Regions from separate parts of the Mesorhizobium sp. M8A.F.Ca.ET.202.01.1.1 genome, predicted to be linked through region 2. Evidence: predicted binding sites of a transcription regulator. Region 2 holds the regulator's gene; the other holds the start of a gene.

Region 1 (10,231 bases), on a different contig from region 2:
GTGACGGCCAGTTCCGCGAACTCTACCGCATGAGCGAGGCCGAGCGCCGCTTCCTGATGCGCACCGACTGGGGCTTTGTCCATCAGAACCCCGCCGATGGCCTGCGCATGACGGTTTCGGCCGGCGCCAATGTCGGCGAGCGTCTGATGGCGGTCGGCGACCGCCATTACGGCAAGATCCGCGCCACTGCGGTCGACTGGCTGTCGCGCGTCGAGATCGAGGAAGACCGCATCGACGACGAACCCCGCGCCTTTTCCGGCGGCATGCGCCAGCGCCTGCAGATCGCCCGCAACCTCGTCACCGGTCCGCGGCTGGTGTTCATGGATGAACCGACCGGCGGCCTCGACGTCTCGGTGCAGGCGCGCCTGCTCGACCTCCTGCGCGGCCTCGTCACCGACCTCGGCCTCGCGGCCATCGTCGTCACCCACGACCTCGCGGTGGCGCGCCTTCTATCGCAGCGCATGATGGTGATGAAGGACGGCCGCGTCGTCGAAAGCGGCCTCACCGACCGCGTGCTCGACGATCCGCGCGCGCCCTACACACAGCTTCTCGTCTCTTCCATTCTGCAGGTGTAACGATGCCGACCCCCCTCGTTGTCTCTGACGTCGCCAAAAGCTTCACCATGCATCTGCGCGACGGCATCAAACTGCCTGTCGTCTCCGGCGTCTCCTTCTCCATCAAGGCGGGCGAATGCACTGTGCTCGGCGGCCCCTCCGGTGCCGGCAAGAGCTCGATCCTGAAGATGCTCTACGGCAACTACGCCGTCGACGAAGGCCAGATCATCGTCACGCACGAGGACGGGCTGATCGATCTCGCCCATGCCAGCCCGCGCACCGTGCTTTCCGTTCGCCGGCAAACGATCGGCTATGTCAGCCAGTTCCTGCGCACCGTACCGCGAGTCTCGGCTCTCGATGTCGTCGCCGAGCCACTGGTTGAACGCGGCGAGCAGCGCGAGGCAGCCCGAGCCAAGGCCCGCGCCTTGCTGGCCCGGCTGAACCTGCCGGAAAAACTCTGGATGCTGCCGCCGGCAACCTTCTCCGGCGGCGAGCAGCAGCGCGTCAACATCGCGCGCGGCTTCATCACCGAGCATCCGATCCTGCTGCTCGACGAGCCGACCGCATCGCTCGACGCCACCAACCGCGACGTGGTGATCGAACTCATCGCCGCCAAGAAGCTGGCCGGCGTCGCCCTGCTCGGCATCTTCCACGACCACGATGTGCGCGAGGCGGTCGCCGACCGCATCATCGACGTCACCGCCTTCGCCCCGGGGAAACTCGCCGCATGACCAGGAAGCTGTCGGAGACGCCGCTGGTCCATCCGACGGCGGAGGTGCACAACTCGACGCTCGGTCGCTGGACCGAGATCGCCGACCGCAGCCGGGTCTCGGAAAGCGAACTCGGCGACTATTCCTACATGATGCAGGACTGCGCCGTCTGGTGCGCGACGATCGGCAAGTTTGCCAACATCGCGGCAAGCGTGCGCCTCAACGCCACCAACCATCCGACCTGGCGGCCGACGCTGCACCACTTCACCTACCGCGCGTCGGACTATTGGGACGACGCCGAACACGAGAGCGAATTTTTCGCGCAGCGTCGCGCCAAGCGCGTCACCATCGGCCACGACACCTGGCTCGGCCACGGCTCGACCGTCCTGCCTGGCGTAACCGTCGGCGACGGTGCCGCCGTTGGCGCCGGCGCGGTCGTCTCCAGGGATGTCGCGCCCTACACCATCGTCGCCGGCGTGCCGGCCAAACCGATCCGCGAGCGCTTCGATCGTCGCACCGCCGAGCGCTACCAGGCGCTTGCCTGGTGGGATTGGGACCACGCCAGGCTGCGTGCCTCGCTCGACGATTTCCGCGAACTGTCCGCCGAGGCGTTCCTGGAGAAGTACGAGGGATAGGACAATTCCAGGAAAAGGGAGAACCGGTTTTCTTGGAATTGTGTCAGGTGAAGAGACATAGCCGCTCACATCATCGTCATAGAGCGTGCCTCTTCATATCCCTGACACAGGACTCGGACAGGACGCCATCTCCCAAGGAGATCGCCATGCCCGACACTGTCAGACCCTCGCTCGCTGGATTCTTTGCCGGCTCCAATTCGATGCCGCCGACACATCTCGGCACGCGTTATGACACTTCCGGCAATTTCCTGATCGAGCCGGGCAATACCGTCGTCAGCCATCTGGTCAGCGGCTCACCATCGGAAGCCGTTGTGCTTGCGGTGCGCGATCGGATGATGGCCATGCCGGACGCCGACCGCCTCGCCTTCACGCCGGTTTCCAGCCTGCACATGACGCTGTTCCAGGGTATCATCGAATATCGCCGCCGCTTGCCCTTCTGGCCGCGGGACGTGCCGCTCGACACCGGCATCGACGCCATGATCCGCCTCTATCTGGAGCGCCTGAGAGGCTTCCAGGGCGCCGGCCCGTTCAATATCAAGGTGGTCGAGATCGTGCCGACCGGCCTCACCGTTGCCGGCGCGACCGACGAGGATGTGCGTATCATGCGTGCATGGCGTGATGCACTGGCTGTGCCGTTCGGCTACCGGCACCCCGATCATGACGCCTACGTCTTCCACATCACCTTCGCCTATCAGATCCAGCGTCTCGCCGACGACAGGGCTGCTGCCTGGCAGGCGCTGTTCGATGAGAGCCTGGCGCTTTTCGGCCGGGAGGCCCCGGTGATCGAGATCAAGCCTCCCGCCTTCTGCGCATTCCGCGACATGAAGCATTTCGAGGAATTGCTGGTGCTCGGCTGATCGCCAGCAGGACGCCGGCCGTCGTATCTGTGGAGCGTAACAAAACTGACATGCTGGCGACATGGCAGGTTCATGTGGCTGCGTTAGGCGAGTGCCTGACGATCAATATGGACCGGACTGGAACCAGCCCATGTCAGCAAGCTCTGCCACGCTCGAAATCCGCGGTGTCAGCCGACGATTTGGCAAGAACACCGCCGTCAGCGACGTCAACATCTCGATCCCGCAGGGGCAGATGGTTGGTGTCATTGGTCGTTCGGGCGCAGGCAAATCAACTCTTCTTCGCATGATCAACCGTCTTGTCGACCCCAGCCAGGGGTCGATTTTTTTTGACGGCGCCGAGGTTTCCCGGTTACGCGGCTCGCCGCTGCGCCGCTGGCAGCGCGACTGCGCCATGATCTTCCAGCAGTTCAACCTGGTGCCGCGCCTCGACGTGCTGACCAACGTGCTGCTCGGCAAATTGAACCACCGTTCGACCCTGTCCAACCTTCTCGGCATGTTTTCGCGCGCCGAGTGCGCCGAAGCGGTCGCCGCGCTCGAGCGGCTCGACATCGCCCGCACCGCACTTCAGCCCGCCGGCACCTTGTCGGGCGGACAGCAGCAACGGGTCGCCATCGCCCGCGCCATGATGCAGCAGCCCAGGGTGATCCTGGCCGACGAGCCGATCGCCTCGCTCGACCCGCTCAACGCCAAGGTGGTGATGGATTCGCTGCAGGACATCAATCTGCGCGAAGGCATAACCGTCGTCACCAATCTTCATACGCTCGATACCGCCCGCACCTATTGCAACCGCATCATCGGCATGGCCGCCGGCAAAGTCGTCTTCGACGGGCCGCCCGAAGAGCTCAACCGCGAAGCTGTGCGTCTTGTATACGGCGCCGACAGCAGTGGCGGCGAGATATCGGAGGCCATCACCTCCACCAGCGTTGCCTACAAGCAGAAAATCGCCGCATCCGCCGGACCGCTCGAACCCGCATTCCCGGGGTACTGAGCCCGTTACGGGCCAATAGCGAGCGCCTGGATCGTCCGCCCGCGTCAAGGGCACTTGTCAAGATCAAGAACGCTGCCGGCGCGGGGCCGGAACTTACAGGAGAGACGTCAATGTTCAGGAAGATGGTTTTCGGTGCCGTTTCGGTGCTCGCCATGGCCACCAGCATGGCCCACGCCGCCGACATGAAGGAATTTCGCGTCGGCATTCTCGGCGGCGAAAACGAAACCGACCGGCTGCGCAACTACCAGTGCCTGGCCGATCACCTGAAGACCGAGTTCGGCTTCGAAAAGGTTTCGCTGTTCCCCGCCGCCGACTATGACGGCGTCATCCAGGGCCTGCTCGGCGGCACGCTCGACTTCGCCGAACTCGGCGCTTCCGGCTATGCCAGCGTCTATCTCAAGGACCCGAAGGCGGTCACCCCGATCCTCACCACCAAGCAGACCGATGGCTCCACCGGCTATTATTCGATCGGCCTGGCGCTGAAGACCTCGGGGATCACCGACATCAAGTCGGCCAAGGGCAAGAAGCTTGGCTATGCCGATCCGGATTCGACTTCAGGCTATTTGATCCCGCTGACCCAGATTCCGAAGGACACCGGCGCTTCGAACGAGACCTTCTTCGCTTCGACCCAGTTCAATGGCGGCCACGAAAACAACGTTCTCGCCGTGCGTGATGGCAAGGTCGACGTCGCTGTCGACGATTCCTCGGGCATCGGCGACTTCAAGAACGGCTACACCTCCGGCACCTTCCACAAGGAAGTCGCCAAGGGCGCCGTCGACCCCAACGACTTCGTCGAAGTCTGGCGCTCGGGCCTGATCCCGAACGGCCCGCTGGTCGTGCGCACCGCGCTCGGCGACGACATGACCGCCAAGCTGACCGCCTTCTTCACTGATCTGCCCAAGAAGGACAAGGCTTGCTTCGAAGGCGTCGAAGGCGGCGATTTTACCGGCTACGTTCCGGTGAAGCCCGACTTCTACAACGTCATCGTCGAAGCCCGTAAGGCAGCCATCGGCGGCTAACGGCGAAATCGGAAGGGGCGGTGTTCAAAACACCGCCCTTTTTGCATCTCCGATCATGACCCTTTCCGCGACAGACCCCTCCGACGGCATTCACCAGACGGCCGATACCTGGCGACGCCAGACGTCGCTGCGCCGGTTCTATACGGTGCTCGGCGTCGGCCTCCTGCTTGCCGCGATGCTTTCCAGCATGTGGTTCGCCGACGAAGCCAATGCCGGGCATTTCTTCGACCGGCTGCCGCACATACTGGATTTCCTGAGCTGGCTGGTCCCGAAAGACTGGAACGACGTCTGGCGGGCGCTGTTCGACATCGCCTCGCCGCATGATACCGGCACCCAGGAATTCAACTTCCCGCTCGGCCGCGTCTATGTCTGGGGCGGTTTCTACGTCCCCGAATATTTCGAGCTGATGCTGACCACGGTGAACGTGGCGCTGGTTTCGACCTTCATCGGCTTCATCTTCGCGGTGCCTTTTTCCTTCATCGCGGCGCGCAACCTGACGCCCCATCCGGCACTGAGGCTGGTGGTCAAGCGCTTCATGGAATTGCTGCGTGCCTTTCCGGAAATCGTCATCGCCGGCCTCTTCGCGGCAATCGTCTCGACCGGTCCGATCGCCGCCATAATCGCCATCGGCCTGCATTCGATCGGCGCACTCGGCAAGCTGTTCTACGAGATCAACGAGAACATCGACATGCGTGCCGAGGAAGGCCTGACGGCGGTCGGCGCCAACTGGTTCGAGCGGGTGCGCTTCGCCGACCTTCCACAGGTGTTGCCCAATTTCGTGTCCTATACGCTGCTGCGGGTCGAGATCAACGTGCGGGCCTCGACCATCATCGGCGCCGTCGGCGGCGGCGGCATCGGCGAAGAGCTGAAGCTGTCCATCTCACGCGGCTTCGGCGCCAAGACGCTGGCGCTGGTGCTGCTGCTGTTCACGACCATCTTCATCATCGATCAGTTTTCCGCCTGGCTTCGCCGCAAGCTGGTCGGCGAACAAGCCTTTATGATGGGGGCATAGATCATGGCGACCATGACCGCCGAGGAGATGCTGTCGATCGAGGCGCGCCACCCGCAGGTTTTCCGGCGCCCCGCATACAAGCGCTTCGGTCCGCTGCTCCTGTTCGTTGGCACTCTCCTCTATCTGGTCTATGCCTTGTGGTTCTTCAGCCTGCCGCAGGTATTGCGTGAATCGCATTGGGAGCGGCTGCCGCTCTTCCTGACGCAATGGATCAGCTACGATCTGCAGCCGGAATTCCGTCTCGACCAGCCGGAGATCACGCCCAAATATCCGCGCTTCTCCGCACTGGGCGACAATCCCAATCCGGATTGGGTGATCAAGAATGCCGACGGTTCCTTCACCGTGCGGATCGACGGCCAGGCCAAATCCGTCACCTTCGACAAGACCTATGCGACGATTGTCGCCAATGGACAGACAGTGCCGGTGGCGCTGACCAGCGGCAAACCGGTGGTCTCGGGCCCGGTGCCCGACTGGATGACGGTTCATGATGACGAGGTGGTCGCCAAGATGGGCTTTGTCGGCGAGGTGCGCGTCACCGTCGACCGGGTCAAGGTGCGCAAGCGCTTCCTCGGCTGGGCGAACTTCGTCTTCGACACACGCTCGCCCTTCTTCGGCAAATCAGCGGAGGAAGTGATCTCGCTGATCATATCGGGACCCGAGCTGAAACCTGGCACCTCGAACCTCGCGCTGGCCGGCGACAACATCTGGAACAACGCCCAATGGCAGCACGGCGACGTCTGGACGAAGCTCCTGCAGACCATCGTCATGGCTTTCCTCGGCACGCTGCTCGGCGGCATCGTCGCCTTCCCGCTTGCCTTCTTCGCGGCGCGTAACATTACGCCAAGCGGCGTGCTCAGCCAGGTGCTCAAGCGCTTCTTCGACTTCATGCGCTCGGTCGACATGCTGATCTGGGCGCTGTTCTTCACCCGCGCCTTCGGCCCCGGCCCGCTGGCCGGCAGTGCCGCGATCTTCTTCACCGAGATCGGCACGCTCGGCAAAGTCTATTCGGAAGGTCTGGAGAACATCGACGACAAGCCACGCGAAGGGGTGCTTTCGACCGGCGCCAACGGCCTTTTGGTGCAGCGCTACGGCGTTATGCCCGAAGTGATCCCGATCTTCATCAGTCAGACCCTCTACCAGTGGGAATCCAATACCAGGGGCGCGACCATCATCGGCGCGGTCGGCGCCGGCGGCATTGGCCTGAAGCTGTGGGAAGCGATGCGCACCAACTCCAACTGGGCCAACGTCTTCTACATGGTGCTGCTGATCCTGCTCGTCGTCTTCATCTTCGACAACATATCCAACTTCCTGCGCCGCAGGCTGAGCCGGACGATCCACGACTACAACAGGATCCAGGCCCAGCAGGGATAGCGATCTCAGCGCCTCAGGGCATGTTGAGATTCGGGTCAGGCCGAGTCGAAAATGTGGGGTTACGAGAACCGGAGCGGAGCGTACTTTTGGGTACGTGAGCACCGGAAGCGCAGGAACCCTTCATTTGCAGACCGGCCTCATCCGAATATCGACGTGCCCTAAGCCGCCTTCTTCCACCCGTTCCTGATATGCTTGTATCCCTCGCGATAAACCGCTTCCGGCGTCTCGGAAAAATCGCGCCACACTTTCGTCGCCGCCGCCAGATCCTTCAGCGAGCGCCCGAACGCCTCGATGGTCAGCCAGTCGTCATAGCCGCTCTTGCGGATCGCCGCGAAAGTCTCTTTCCAGGGAATGTTGCCGCGCCCCGGCACGCCGCGATCGTTCTCCGATATGTGGATATGCACGATATTCCTGCGGTGCTTCGTATAAGCGCCGATCGGGTCGGCCTCCTCGATATTGGCGTGGAACGTGTCGTACATCGCCTTGATGTGCGGCCGGTCGATGACGTCGACATGCTCCGACAGGTCGGCCATGGTGTTGAGAAGATAGCATTCGAAGCGGTTCAGCGCCTCGAGCCCGATGGTGACGTTCCTCTTGCCGGCATGGTCGCCGATGGCGCGCTGCGAGGCGACGGAGCGTTTTTTCTCGGCGGCTGTAGGCCCGGTTCCGGAAAAGGCGCCCAGCGTCGAATGCAGCGGTCCGCTCAGCGTGCGGGCGCCAAGCGCATCGGCGCAATCGATGGCCCATTTCATGTAATCCACACCAGCCTTGCGCGTTGCCGCATCGGCCGAGATCAGGTTCATCGCCGGATCGCCCATGGCTGAAACAGCGGTCCGCTCCAGCCCGATGCGGTCGAGCAATTCGCCCAGTTTCCTGTAGTCGTCCGGCGTACCGACGAAGATCGGTATCTCGACACCGTCAAAGCCGGTTGCCTTGATGTCGCGAAGCAATGGCTCGTGCTTCTTCGACACCGCCGTCGTCCACAAGAACATGCACATGCCGATTTTCATCGACGTCCCTCCCCCATTTTAAGGCCGGCTGGTTGTTCCCCCCAACTTCGCGCCAAGCCCCCCTCATCCGGCCGCTACGCGGCCACCTTCTCCCCCGGGAGGGAGAAGAGAAAATTAGCGTCGCACCGGCACCCTCCTCTCTCCTCGGGGAGAGGCCGGATTGCCCGGAATTGCCCTTCGCAATTCGGTTGGCGATCCGGGTGAGGGGGAATTCCGCGCTCGCCAGGCACCCTTACAGCTTCGTCCACGCCCCGTTCTTCTTCGACGACTTCACACAGGCTTCGATGAAAGCCATGCCCTCGACGCCGTCCTGAATGGTCGGGAAGACGACATCCTTTGCCGGCTTGCCGCCCTTGCGCCGCGCCGCGCGGATGGCGCGTGCGGCCTCCTGGTAGATATTGGCGAAGCCTTCGAGATAGCCCTCGGGGTGGCCTGACGGAACGCGGCTGACACGGCCTGCCACCGGCAACGCGCCGGCGCCGTTGCGGGTGATCAACTGTTTCGGCTGGCCGAACGGCGTATACCAGAGGTAGTTCGGATCGGCCTGCACCCATTCCAGCCCGCCCTTCGAACCGTAGATGCGCAGCTTCAGGCCGTTCTCATGACCGGGCGCCACCTGGCTCGCCCAGATCATGCCCTTGGCCGGATGGGTTTTTCCTGTCGGTTTGAAACGCAGCATGACGTTGACGTTGTCGTCGAGCAGCCTGCCCGGCACGAAGGCATCGAGATCGGCCGACAGCGAGTCGAGCTCGAGCCCGGAGACGAAGCGGGCAAGATTGTAGGCATGGGTGCCGATGTCGCCGAGCGCGCCGCCGGCCCCCGCCTGCTTGGGGTCCCCCCGCCATGCCGCCTGCTTCTGGCCGGTAGCGGCGAGGTCCTCGGTAAGCCAGTCCTGCGGATATTCCGACTGCACGATGCGGATGTCGCCAAGCACGCCTTTGGCCACCATTTCGCGCGCCTGCCGCACCATCGGATAGGCGGTGTAATTGTGGGTGAGCACGAACACCTTGCCGGTCTTTTCCACTACCGCCGCAAGCTTTTTCGCCTCGGCCAGCGTCGTTGCCAGCGGCTTGTCGCAGATCACGTGGATGCCTGCTTCGAGGAAAGCCTTGGCCGCCGGCACATGGACGTTGTTGGGAGTGACGATGGCCACAGCCTCGATGCCATCCGGGCGCTTCGCCTCGGCCTTGGCCATTTCCGCGTAAGACGCATAGCTGCGCGAGGGATCGAGCCCGAGTTCGGTAGCCGAGGCCTTGGCGCGTGCCGGATCGGATGACAGGGCGCCCGCGACGAGCACGAAATCATTGTCCAGTCGCGCCGCGATCCGGTGCACCGCGCCAATGAAGGCGCCTTGCCCGCCGCCGACCATGCCGTAGCGGATCGGGCCGCCTCCCGTTTCCGACTTCGATGCGCCAACCATATTTTTCTCCCTCGTATGAAATACCCTCCCCAAGGGGAGCGAAAGCAGCGTCAAATTCCCATCATGGCGCGCAGCAGCTTCTTGTCCGTGGTGCCGGCGGCGAAATCGTCGAATGCCTTCTCGGTCACCCGGATGATGTGGTGCTGGATGAAGGGCGCCCCTTCGGCCGCACCGTCCTCGGGATGCTTCAGGCAGCATTCCCATTCCAGCACCGCCCAGGAATCGTAATTGTACTGCGTCAGCTTGGAGAAGATGCCGCCGAAATCCACTTGCCCGTCGCCCAGCGAGCGGAAACGGCCGGCACGGTTGGTCCAGCTCTGGTAACCGGAGTACACGCCCTGCCGGCCGGTCGGATTGAACTCGGCGTCCTTGACGTGAAACGCCTTGATACGCTCGTGATAGATGTCGATGAATTCGAGATAGTCGAGCTGCTGCAGCAGGAAGTGCGAAGGGTCGTAATTGATGTTGCAGCGCTTGTGGTCGCCGACGGCGTCGAGGAACATCTCGAAGGTGGCCCCGTCGAACACGTCCTCTGAAGGATGGATTTCGTAGCCGACATCGACACCATTGTCCTCATAGGCGTCGAGGATCGGCTTCCAGCGTTTGCCGAGTTCGCCGAAGGCTTCCTCGATCAGACCGGCGGGCCGCTGCGGGA
Region 2 (10,231 bases):
ACCCTTTCCGCAGCAATGGCAGCTGACCTTTCCGGCGCCGGCTCGACCTTCATCTATCCGGTGTTCGCCAAATGGGCCGACACCTACAAGAAGGACACCGGCATCGGCCTCAACTATCAGTCGATCGGCTCGGGCGGCGGCATCAAGCAGGTCATCGCCAAGACCGTGACCTTCGGCGCCACCGACAAGCCGATGTCCGACGCCGATCTGGAAAAGAACGGCCTCGTGCAGTTCCCGATGGTGATGGGCGGCATCGTGCCGATCGTCAACCTCACGGGCATCAAGCCGGGCGAACTCGTCCTTGACGGCAAGACGCTGGCCCAGATCTATCTCGGCGCCATCACCACCTGGGATGACGCCGCGATCAAGGCGCTGAACCCCTCGCTCACCCTGCCGTCGACCGCGATCGCCGTCGTGCATCGTTCGGACGGTTCGGGCACGACCTTCAACTTCACCGACTACCTCGTGAAGCTCTCGCCCGACTGGAAGGACAAGGTTGGTTCGGACACGGCTGTCGAATGGCCGACCGGCGTCGGCGCCAAGGGCAGCGAAGGCGTTGCCAACACCGTCAAGCAGACCGACGGCGGCATCGGCTACGTCGAATATGCCTATGCCAAGCAGAACAAGCTGTCCTACTCCAAGATGCTGAATGCAGCCGGCAAGGTCGTCGAGCCGTCGCTCGAATCCTTCGGCGCTGCCGCTTCGAATGCCGACTTCAAGACTGCCAAGAACTTCAACGTCATCATCACCAACGAGCCCGGCGACGCCACCTGGCCGATCGCCGCCTCGACCTGGGTGCTGATCCACAAGGCTCCGGACGATGCCGCCGCCACCGGCGAAGCGCTGAAGTTCTTTGCCTGGGCCTACAAGGACGGCAAGGAAACCGCCAAGGCGCTCGACTACGTGTCGATCCCCGACAGCGTCGTCGATCTGATCAAGGCTTCGTGGAAGGCCGACATCCAGGCCGGCGGCAAGCCGGTCTACGCTGGCGAGTAACATCACCCGAAGGAGCGCCGCTTTGCGCGGCGCTCCTTTTTCTCAACACAAAGAGCCGAGCTTGACATGAGTGCTGTCCAGGAAGCCTTGCCAGCCATCAAGGGCTCGCGCGATGCCATCGTCAGACGTTTCGCGCTGACGGACACGATCTTCCATGCGGCGACCCGTGCCGCCGCGATCCTGGTTCTGGTCCTGCTTGGCGGCGTCGCCATCTCGTTGTTTGCCGGTTCCTGGCAAGCGCTCTCGACCTTCGGCTTCTCCTTTCTGACCACGGAAAGCTGGAACCCGGTGACCGAGAAATTCGGTGCGCTGGCGCCCATCTACGGCACCATCATCACATCCGCCATCGCCATCCTGATTGCCGTGCCGCTCGGCATTGGCATCGCGATCTTTCTCACCGAACTTTGCCCGCGCGCATTGCGGCGCCCGATTGGCATGGCGGTCGAACTGCTCGCCGGCATCCCCTCGATCATCTACGGCATCTGGGGCCTGTTCGTGCTGGCACCGTTCCTGCAGACGACGGTGCAACCCTTTATCATCTGGCTGTTCCATGGTGTTCCCGGGCTCAACAATCTGTTTGCCGGCCCGCCCTATGGTATCGGCCTGCTCACCTCGGCGATGATCCTCGCCATCATGATCCTGCCTTTCATCACCTCGATCACCAAGGACGTGTTCGACACCGTGCCGTCGGTGCTGAAAGAGTCGGCCTACGGCATCGGTTGCACGACCTGGGAAGTGACGCGGCGCGTGGTCATTCCCTATACCCGGATCGGTATCATGGGCGGCGTCATGCTCGCCCTTGGCCGTGCGCTCGGCGAAACGATGGCCGTCACTTTCGTCATCGGCAACGCGCACCGCATCTCGACTTCGCTGTTCGCGCCCGCCACGACGATCTCGGCGACCATCGCCAACGAATTCACCGAAGCCGTTGGCGATCTCTACACCTCCTCGCTGGTGGCGCTCGGCCTGATCCTGTTCGTCATCACCTTCCTCATCCTTGCCATCGCACGCTACATGCTGATGCGCATCGACGCCCGTACGGGAGCCTGACCGATGTCCACAGCCGCATCGCTTCACCAAAGCCGCAAGCGCAGGAATGGCGTGATGATGACGCTGTGCGTCGTCGCCGCCGGCATTGGCCTCGCCTGGCTGGCGCTTATCCTCGGCGCGCTGCTCTACAAGGGCCTGTCCGGCGTCTCGCTGGCCGTGTTCACCGAAATGACGCCTCCGCCCGGCGACGCCGGCGGCCTGCTCAATGCCATCTACGGCAGCGTGGTGATGACGATCATCGCCGTGATCGTCGGCACGCCGATCGGCGTGCTCGCCGGTACCTACATGGCCGAATACGGCCGCTTCTCCAAGCTCACCACCATCGTGCGCTTCATCAACGATATCCTGTTGTCGGCGCCATCGATCATCATCGGCCTGTTCGTCTACGAGCTGATGGTGCGGCCGATGGGACATTTCTCCGCCATTGCCGGCGCCGTTGCGCTGGCCATCCTGGTCATTCCGGTCGTGGTGCGCACCACCGAGGACATGCTCAACCTGGTGCCGAACGCGCTGCGTGAAGCCGGCACCGCGATCGGCGCGCCGCGCTGGGTGGTCATCAAATCTGTCGCTTACCGCGCCGCGCTCTCCGGCATCGTCACCGGCATATTGCTCGCCATCGCCCGCATCTCCGGCGAGACGGCGCCGCTGCTCTTCACCGCGCTCAACAACCAGTTCTGGTCGAGCAATCTCAACGCGCCGATGGCCAGCCTGCCTGTCACCATCTTCCAGTTCGCTCTCAGCCCCTATGAGGAATGGCAGCAACTGGCATGGACCGGCGCACTCATAATCACCCTGACGGTTCTCGGCCTGAGCATTTTCGCCCGCAGCCTTACCGGACGCAGAGAGGACAGATGAAACCGATGTTGTCCACCGAGTTGAACACGCCCGAAGTGGCCGTGGATAAGGCCAAGATCGAGGTCAAGAACCTCAACTTCTACTACGGCCAGTCGAAGGCGTTGAAGGATATCAGCCTGTCGCTGCCCGAGCGCAGCGTCACCGCCTTCATCGGCCCGTCGGGCTGCGGGAAGTCGACGCTGCTGCGCGTCTTCAACCGCATCTACGAGCTCTACCCGAAGCAGAGCGCCGACGGCCAGGTGCTGCTCGACGGCCAGAACATCCTCGACCGCTCGCAGGATCTCAATCTCCTGCGCACCAAGATCGGCATGGTGTTCCAGAAGCCGACGCCGTTCCCGATGTCGATCTACGAGAACATCGCTTTCGGCGTCCGTCTCTACGAGAAGATCAGCAAGTCCGAGATGGACGGCCGTGTCGAACAGGCGCTGAAGCGCGCGGCATTGTGGACCGAGGTCAAGGACAAGCTCAACGCCAGCGGCCTCAGCCTGTCGGGCGGCCAGCAGCAGCGTCTTTGCATCGCCCGCACCGTGGCGGTGAAGCCGGAAGTCATCCTGCTCGACGAACCAGCGTCGGCGCTCGATCCGCTGTCGACCGCCAAGATCGAGGAACTGATCGACGAGCTGCAGGCCGACTACACGATCGTCATCGTCACCCACAACATGCAGCAGGCGGCGCGCGTGTCGCGCCAGACGGCGTTCATGTATCTGGGCGAACTGGTCGAATTCGACAAGACCGAGAAGATCTTCACGTCGCCTCGCGAGAAGCGCACGCAGGACTACATCACCGGCCGCTTCGGCTGATATCACGCATACGAGGACCAGGATCATGGCCGAACACACAGTCGCAGCCTTCGATGAGGATCTCGGACAGATCAGCAGGCTGATCAGCGACATGGGCGATCTCGCCGGCACGATGGTCGGCGGCGCCACCAAGGCTCTGCTGAATTCCGACAACGCGCTGGCACAGCGCGTCGTCTCCGACGACGCCATCATGGATGCGCGCCAGCGCGAACTCGACGACCGCGCCATCACCCTGATCGCCAAGCGCCAGCCGATGGCCGACGATCTGCGTCATGTCGTCGGCTCGATCCGCATGGCGGGCGACCTCGAGCGCATCGGCGACCTTGCCAAGAACATCGCCAAGCGCGTCGGTTCCGTCGGCCTCACCGCCACGCCGCGCGACCTGTCGCACTCGATCGATTCCATGGCGCAGCTGGTGCTGATCCAGGTGCAGGGCGTGGTCGAGGAATATGCGGCCGGCGATGCCGCCGCCCTCGCCAAGCTCAGGAATGACGACGAACGCATCGACGTCAAATACACCTCGGTGTTCCGCGAACTGCTGACCTACATGATGGAGGATCCGCGCAACATCACGGCTTGCACGCATCTCTTGTTCTGCGCCAAGAATCTCGAGCGCATCGGCGACCATGTGACCAACATCGCCGAGAATGCGTATTATGTGCTGACCGGAACGCAACTGCCCGCCAATCGTCCTAAGCAGGACGAGACGGCGATGTCGGCGCCGGCGGCTTGACGATAGGATGATCTGCCAATGATCGCGCCACGCATCATGGTGGTGGAGGACGAGGAGCCGCTCGGCGTGCTCCTCCGCTACAATCTGGAATCGGAAGGCTATCAGGTCGAGGTGGTGACGCGCGGCGACGAAGCCGAGATCCGCCTCCAGGAGAATGTGCCCGACCTCCTGGTGCTCGACTGGATGGTGCCGGCGGTTTCCGGCATCGAACTCTGTCGGCGCCTGCGAATGCGGCCCGAGACCGAGAGGTTGCCGATCATCATGCTGACGGCGCGCGGTGAGGAGAGCGACCGCGTGCGTGGCCTTTCGACCGGCGCCGACGACTATCTGGTCAAGCCGTTCTCGACGCCGGAATTCATGGCCCGGGTCAAGGCGCTGCTGCGTCGCGCCAAGCCGGAAGTGCTGTCCAGCGTGCTCAAGGTCGGCGACATCGTGCTCGACCGTGAATCGCACCGGGTCTATCGCAAGAAGAGCGAAATCCGGCTCGGACCGACCGAGTTCCGGCTGCTCGAATTCATGATGCGCCATCCCGGCCGGGTGTTCTCGCGCAGCCAGTTGCTCGACAATGTCTGGGGCGAGACGATCTATATCGACGAGCGCACGGTGGACGTACATGTCGGCCGGCTGCGCAAAGCGGTCAACAATGGCCGCATGCCCGACGTCATCCGCACCATCCGCGGAGCGGGCTACGCGATCAGGGAAGACTAGGTCGAGGGCGGCTACGCCCCTGACTTCGTCATCCGCGAGCGAAGCGACGCGGCGCAGACCCGAGGATCCATGCCGGGACCTCGACGCGTCGCCGCAGTGCAGAATTCTGCGCCGTTGCACTCTACGATCGAGGTCACGGCATGGATCCCAGGGTCTCCGCGACGCCGCTTCGCGGCTGCTCCGCCCAGGGATCACGACCTTGAGGGCGCTCGGCCAACCTCCAGCATTGGTGGTGATTCATTCACCGGAGCGTTCGCTCAGGCCACGCTCTTCCCAGCACTGCCTCTCGCCTGCACTCCCGGCGCGAAAATCTCCTGGTCGACGAAGGTCAAGGCGCGCATGGCGCAGCCTTCGCGGATGAGCGGCAGTTCGTTCGGCTCGGTGTCGAAGGAAATCGATTCCGAATGCTGGCCGCCGGCGGTCTGGGCGATGGCCTCGCGCAAGGCCGGCTCGATCAGATCGAAGGCGGCGGCACTGACACCGACCATGGCGACCGGCGCCGGGTCGATCAGCGCGAACAGGCTGCCCAGCCCATAGCCCAGCGCCTCGCCCGCCTTGCGATAGGCTTCGCGCTCCGGTCCGTCTTTCTCCCTTGCCGTCGCGGCGAGTGTCCGCATCTGCGCGTCGCTGACATCGGCGACCGGTTCGGCGTCCTCGCCAAGCTGCCTGGCATTACGCCAGATGGCATAGTTGCCGGCATAGGCCTCGACGCAGCCGCGCCGCCCGCAACGGCAGAGCGCGCCGCCCGGGCGATGGATCATGTGGCCGAATTCGCCGCCCGATGAATGGGTGCCGGTGAACAGTTCGCCCTTGAGCACCAGGCCCATGCCGATGCCGTGCGAGAGCAGGATGGCGATGAAGTCGTCGCGGTAGCGTTGAGGGTCGCGCCAGCGCAACGCCACCGCCATCATGTTGCAGTCGTTCTCCATGGTGGCGGGGATGCCGAATTCGGCTTCGAGTATGTCGGCGAAGGCAATGTCCGTCTGCGGCGTGATCGGCGACCACAGCATGGCACGCGCCTTGGTGTCGGTGATGCCCTGGATCGCCAGCGCGATGCGGGCAACACTGCGGATATCGAGATCGGGGTCCTCGATGCGGCGGCGCACTATTGCCGTGCATTCGCCGATCAGCGCCTCGCGCGACATGGTCAGCGTGTCCAGCCGGCGCTGCTCCTCGGCGACCACCTGGCCGGCATAATCGATGACGGCGACGGATAGGAAATTCAGCGACAGCACCACGGTCATCACAGCCGCGGCCTCGGGGTTGAGGCCGAGGCCAACCTGCGGCCGGCCGCGTTTGAGCGAGCCGGCCTCGTTCGGCTTGCCTTCGGTCAGGATACCTTCGCCGATCAGGTCGGCGGATATCGCCGATATGGTCGAGTGGCTGAGGCCAGTGGTGGCGGCGATCTCGGTGCGCGAGGGCTGACCATCCCGGCGCACGGCTGCAATCACCATTGCGCGGTTGCGCCGGCGCAGATCGTCGTGGCGGATTCCCACCGACATGCTTTCCCTCCCGGCTGCCGCGGTTCTTGATCCCCCTCGAATACCTCCGGCAACAGGGTCAAACACTGGCAGAAGCGGCCGGTGCTGTCATTTATTTATTGCGAGGCTCGAAAAAAAATTTCTGGCACCTCAAAATCCATCAGAATCGATGTTGACAGTGTTCTGGCGATGGACCAGTGTTTTTTCGAGGCTCGAAAAAATAGAGCCTTTGTGCCGGCCTTCGGGCCAGTTTGGTCGCGCCATACGCGGCGCAGGGAGGATATCATGAAGAGATTCACAGCCGCCATCCTGGCGGGTGTCGCCATGTCGCTGACACTGGTGTCGGTCGCGCAGGCGAAGGACAAGGTCATCGGCGTTTCCTGGTCCAACTTCCAGGAAGAGCGCTGGAAGACCGACGAGGCCGCCATGAAGAAGGCGATCGAGGCCGCGGGCGACAAGTACATTTCCGCCGATGCGCAGTCCAATCCCGGCAAGCAGCTGACCGATGTCGAGAGCCTGATTTCGCAGGGCGCCAATTCGCTGATCATCCTGGCGCAGGATGCCTCGGCCATCGGTCCGGCGGTGCAGAAAGCGCTCGACGAGGGCATTCCGGTCGTCGGCTATGACCGCCTGATCGAAAACAAGGACGTCTTCTACCTGACCTTCGACAACAAGGAAGTCGGCCGCATGCAGGCCCGCGAAGTGTTCAAGGTGAAGCCTGAAGGCAACTACGTCTTCATCAAGGGCTCGGGTGCCGACCCGAATGCCGACTTCCTGTTCTCGGGCTCGATGGAAGTGCTGAAGGAAGCCATCGACTCGGGCAAGATCAAGAATGTCGGCGAGGCCTATACGGACGGCTGGCTGCCCGCCAACGCCCAGAAGAACATGGAGCAGTTCCTCACCGCCAATGACAACAAGGTCGACGCGGTGGTCGCGGCCAATGACGGCACCGCCGGCGGCGTCGTCGCGGCGCTGACGGCGCAGGGGCTCGCCGGCACCGTGCCGGTCTCTGGCCAGGACGGCGACCACGCCGCGCTCAACCGCATCGCGCTCGGCACCCAGACCGTGTCGGTGTGGAAGGACGCGCGTGAACTCGGCAAGAACGCCGCCGAGATCGCCTCGCAGCTCGCCGACGGCAAGAAGATGACCGACATCGCCGGCGTGAAGGACTTCACGACGCCTGGCGGCAACACCGTCAAGTCGCTGTTCCTGACCCCGGTCGCCATCACCAAGGATAATCTCAACCTCGTCATCGACGCCGGCTGGATCAAGAAGGACGAAGTCTGCGCGGGCGTCGCCGCCGGCAGCGTTGCGGCCTGCAACTGAGTTTGACCGCTTGAAGAAATGAAGGCGCCGCGGCCCAAAGCCGCGGCGTTTTCTCAAAAAGATTTGTGTTTCCGCATCACGCGGATAGCTTCTAGGCTGGCTTCGGCATCCGCGTAGACGGCCAGCCGGTTGGAGGAAATCATGACCGATACGACGTCCAACCCGCAGGCCGACACCGCGCGCGCCTCGGAACTCGGCGCGGTCGCCCGGTTCCTGAAGGCGACCGAGATCGACACCCGCATGCTCGGCATGATCGGCGCCCTGCTGCTGATCTGGGTCGCGCTGCATGTGATTTCGAGCCTGCGTCTCGGCGTCAATCCGCTCGATTTCGACAGCCGCACGTTTCTCACGCCGCGCAATCTGTGGAACCTGTCGGTGCAGACGTCCGCGGTCGCCATCATGGCTTGTGGCATGGTGCTGGTCATCGTCATGCGCAACATCGATCTGTCCGTCGGTTCCGCCGAGGGCCTGATCGGCATGGTCATGGGTTTTGCGCAGGTGCATTTCCTGGTTCGGTTCGTGGGGCTTGAACTCGGCAACCCATGGATCTGGGTCCTGGCTCTGGTCATCGGCCTGGCGCTCGGCCTTTTGATCGGCGCCTTCCAGGGCTTCGTCATTGCCTATCTCGAAGTGCCGGCCTTCATCGTCACGCTGGGCGGCCTGCTGGTCTGGCGCGGCGCCGCCTGGTGGGTCACGTCAGGCCAGACGGTGGCACCGCTCGACGCCACCTTCCAGCTGATGGGTGGCGGCCCGGCCGGATCGATCGGCGCCACCTGGAGCTGGGTCGTGGGCATCGTCGCCTGCCTGGCCGTCGTGTTCGCGCTGTTCAACGGGCGCGTGCAGCGCAAGCGCTTCCGCTTCCCGCTGCGGCCGGTCTGGGCCGAGACGCTGCTCGGCGCCGTCACCTGCGCCGTCATCATGGGCGCGGTCTGGCTGGCCAACTCCTATCCATGGCCGATCGGCATCGTGAACCGCTACGCGGCCGCCAACAACATCACCGTACCCGAGGGCGGCCTGTTCATCGCCCACGGCATCGCGATACCGGTGCTGATGGCGGTCGCCGTCGGCCTGGTCATGACCTTCATCACCAACCGAACCCGTTTCGGCCGTTATGTCTTTGCCATAGGCGGCAATCCGGAAGCGGCCAATCTCGCCGGCATCAACACGCGCTGGATCACCATGAAGGTGTTCATGATCATGGGCGTGCTGGCCACGATCGCAGCCGCCATTTCGTCGGCCCGGCAGAACTCCTCCACCAATGTGCTTGGCACATTGGACGAGCTGCTCGTCATTGCCGCGGCCGTCATCGGCGGCACGTCGCTTGCCGGCGGCTCGGGAACGATCATCGGCGCCATGCTCGGCGCATTGCTGATGCAGTCGCTGCAGTCGGGCATGGTGCTGCTCGGCGTCGACTCGCCGCTGCAGAGCATCGTCGTCGGCGCCGTGCTGGTCATCGCGGTGTGGCTCGATACCGTCTATCGCAAGCGGGTTTAGGGATACGATCATGGCTGACAAAACCGCTCCCGCTACTGCCCCCGCAACCGCCCCCATGGGCACGCCGCTGGTCGACATGCGCAACATCTCGATCGCCTTCGGCGGCATCCGTGCCGTCGACGACGCGTCGATCGACCTTTTCCCGGGCGAGGTCGTAGCGCTGCTCGGCCACAACGGCGCCGGCAAGTCGACGCTGATCAAGATCCTGTCCGGTGCCTACAAGCGCGATGCCGGCCAGATCTTCGTCAATGGCGAGGAGGCAGCGATCTCCAACCCGCGCGACGCCAAGAAATACGGCATCGAGACGATCTACCAGACGCTGGCGCTGGCCGACAATGTCGATGCCGCCGCCAATCTGTTCCTCGGCCGCGAGCTGATGACCGCCTGGGGCACGCTCGACGACGTCGCCATGGAGGCCGAGGCGCGCAAGGTGATGGGGCGGCTCAATCCCCGCTTCCAGCGCTTCAAGGAGCCGGTGATCAAACTGTCAGGCGGACAGCGGCAGTCGGTGGCGATCGCACGCGCCATCCTGTTCAACGCCCGCATCCTGATCATGGACGAGCCGACGGCGGCACTCGGCCCCCAGGAAACGGCACAGGTCGGCGAACTGGTCAGGCAGCTCAAGTCCGACGGCATCGGCATTTTCCTGATCAGCCACGACATCCACGACGTGTTCGAGCTCGCCGACCGGGTTTGCGTGATGAAGAACGGCCAGGTGGTCGGCACGGCACGCACCACGGACGTCACCCAGGACGAAGTGCTGGGCATGATCATCCTGGGCAAATGTC

Evidence for each region. Region 2 encodes PhoB, which activates phosphate uptake and scavenging genes when phosphate is short. Its sites were predicted from a motif close to TGTCATNNANCTGTCAT; they were not measured.
Region 1: the regulator PhoB is predicted to act here: its motif matches at 2,792-2,808, upstream of phnC (phosphonate ABC transporter ATP-binding protein).

What each region holds. Positions count from the first base shown of each region.
Region 1 covers NZ_SRUN01000009.1:40,799-51,029, forward strand. The annotation lists gene phnK (phosphonate C-P lyase system protein PhnK) at 1-575, shown strand, start outside; gene phnL (phosphonate C-P lyase system protein PhnL) at 578-1,285, shown strand; gene EN845_RS19695 (DapH/DapD/GlmU-related protein) at 1,282-1,899, shown strand; gene EN845_RS19700 (DUF1868 domain-containing protein) at 2,046-2,756, shown strand; gene phnC (phosphonate ABC transporter ATP-binding protein) at 2,887-3,744, shown strand; gene phnD (phosphonate ABC transporter substrate-binding protein) at 3,855-4,763, shown strand; gene phnE (phosphonate ABC transporter, permease protein PhnE) at 4,819-5,775, shown strand; gene phnE (phosphonate ABC transporter, permease protein PhnE) at 5,779-7,146, shown strand; gene EN845_RS19725 (sugar phosphate isomerase/epimerase) at 7,305-8,156, opposite strand; gene EN845_RS19730 (Gfo/Idh/MocA family oxidoreductase) at 8,389-9,576, opposite strand; gene EN845_RS19735 (sugar phosphate isomerase/epimerase) at 9,627-10,231, opposite strand, start outside.
Region 2 covers NZ_SRUN01000007.1:226,542-236,772, forward strand. The annotation lists gene pstS (phosphate ABC transporter substrate-binding protein PstS) at 1-996, shown strand, start outside; gene pstC (phosphate ABC transporter permease subunit PstC) at 1,063-2,046, shown strand; gene pstA (phosphate ABC transporter permease PstA) at 2,050-2,901, shown strand; gene pstB (phosphate ABC transporter ATP-binding protein PstB) at 2,898-3,701, shown strand; gene phoU (phosphate signaling complex protein PhoU) at 3,727-4,434, shown strand; gene phoB (phosphate regulon transcriptional regulator PhoB) at 4,453-5,142, shown strand; gene EN845_RS17555 (ROK family protein) at 5,400-6,644, opposite strand; gene xylF (D-xylose ABC transporter substrate-binding protein) at 6,909-7,949, shown strand; gene EN845_RS17565 (sugar ABC transporter permease) at 8,091-9,443, shown strand; gene EN845_RS17570 (ATP-binding cassette domain-containing protein) at 9,454-10,231, shown strand, end outside.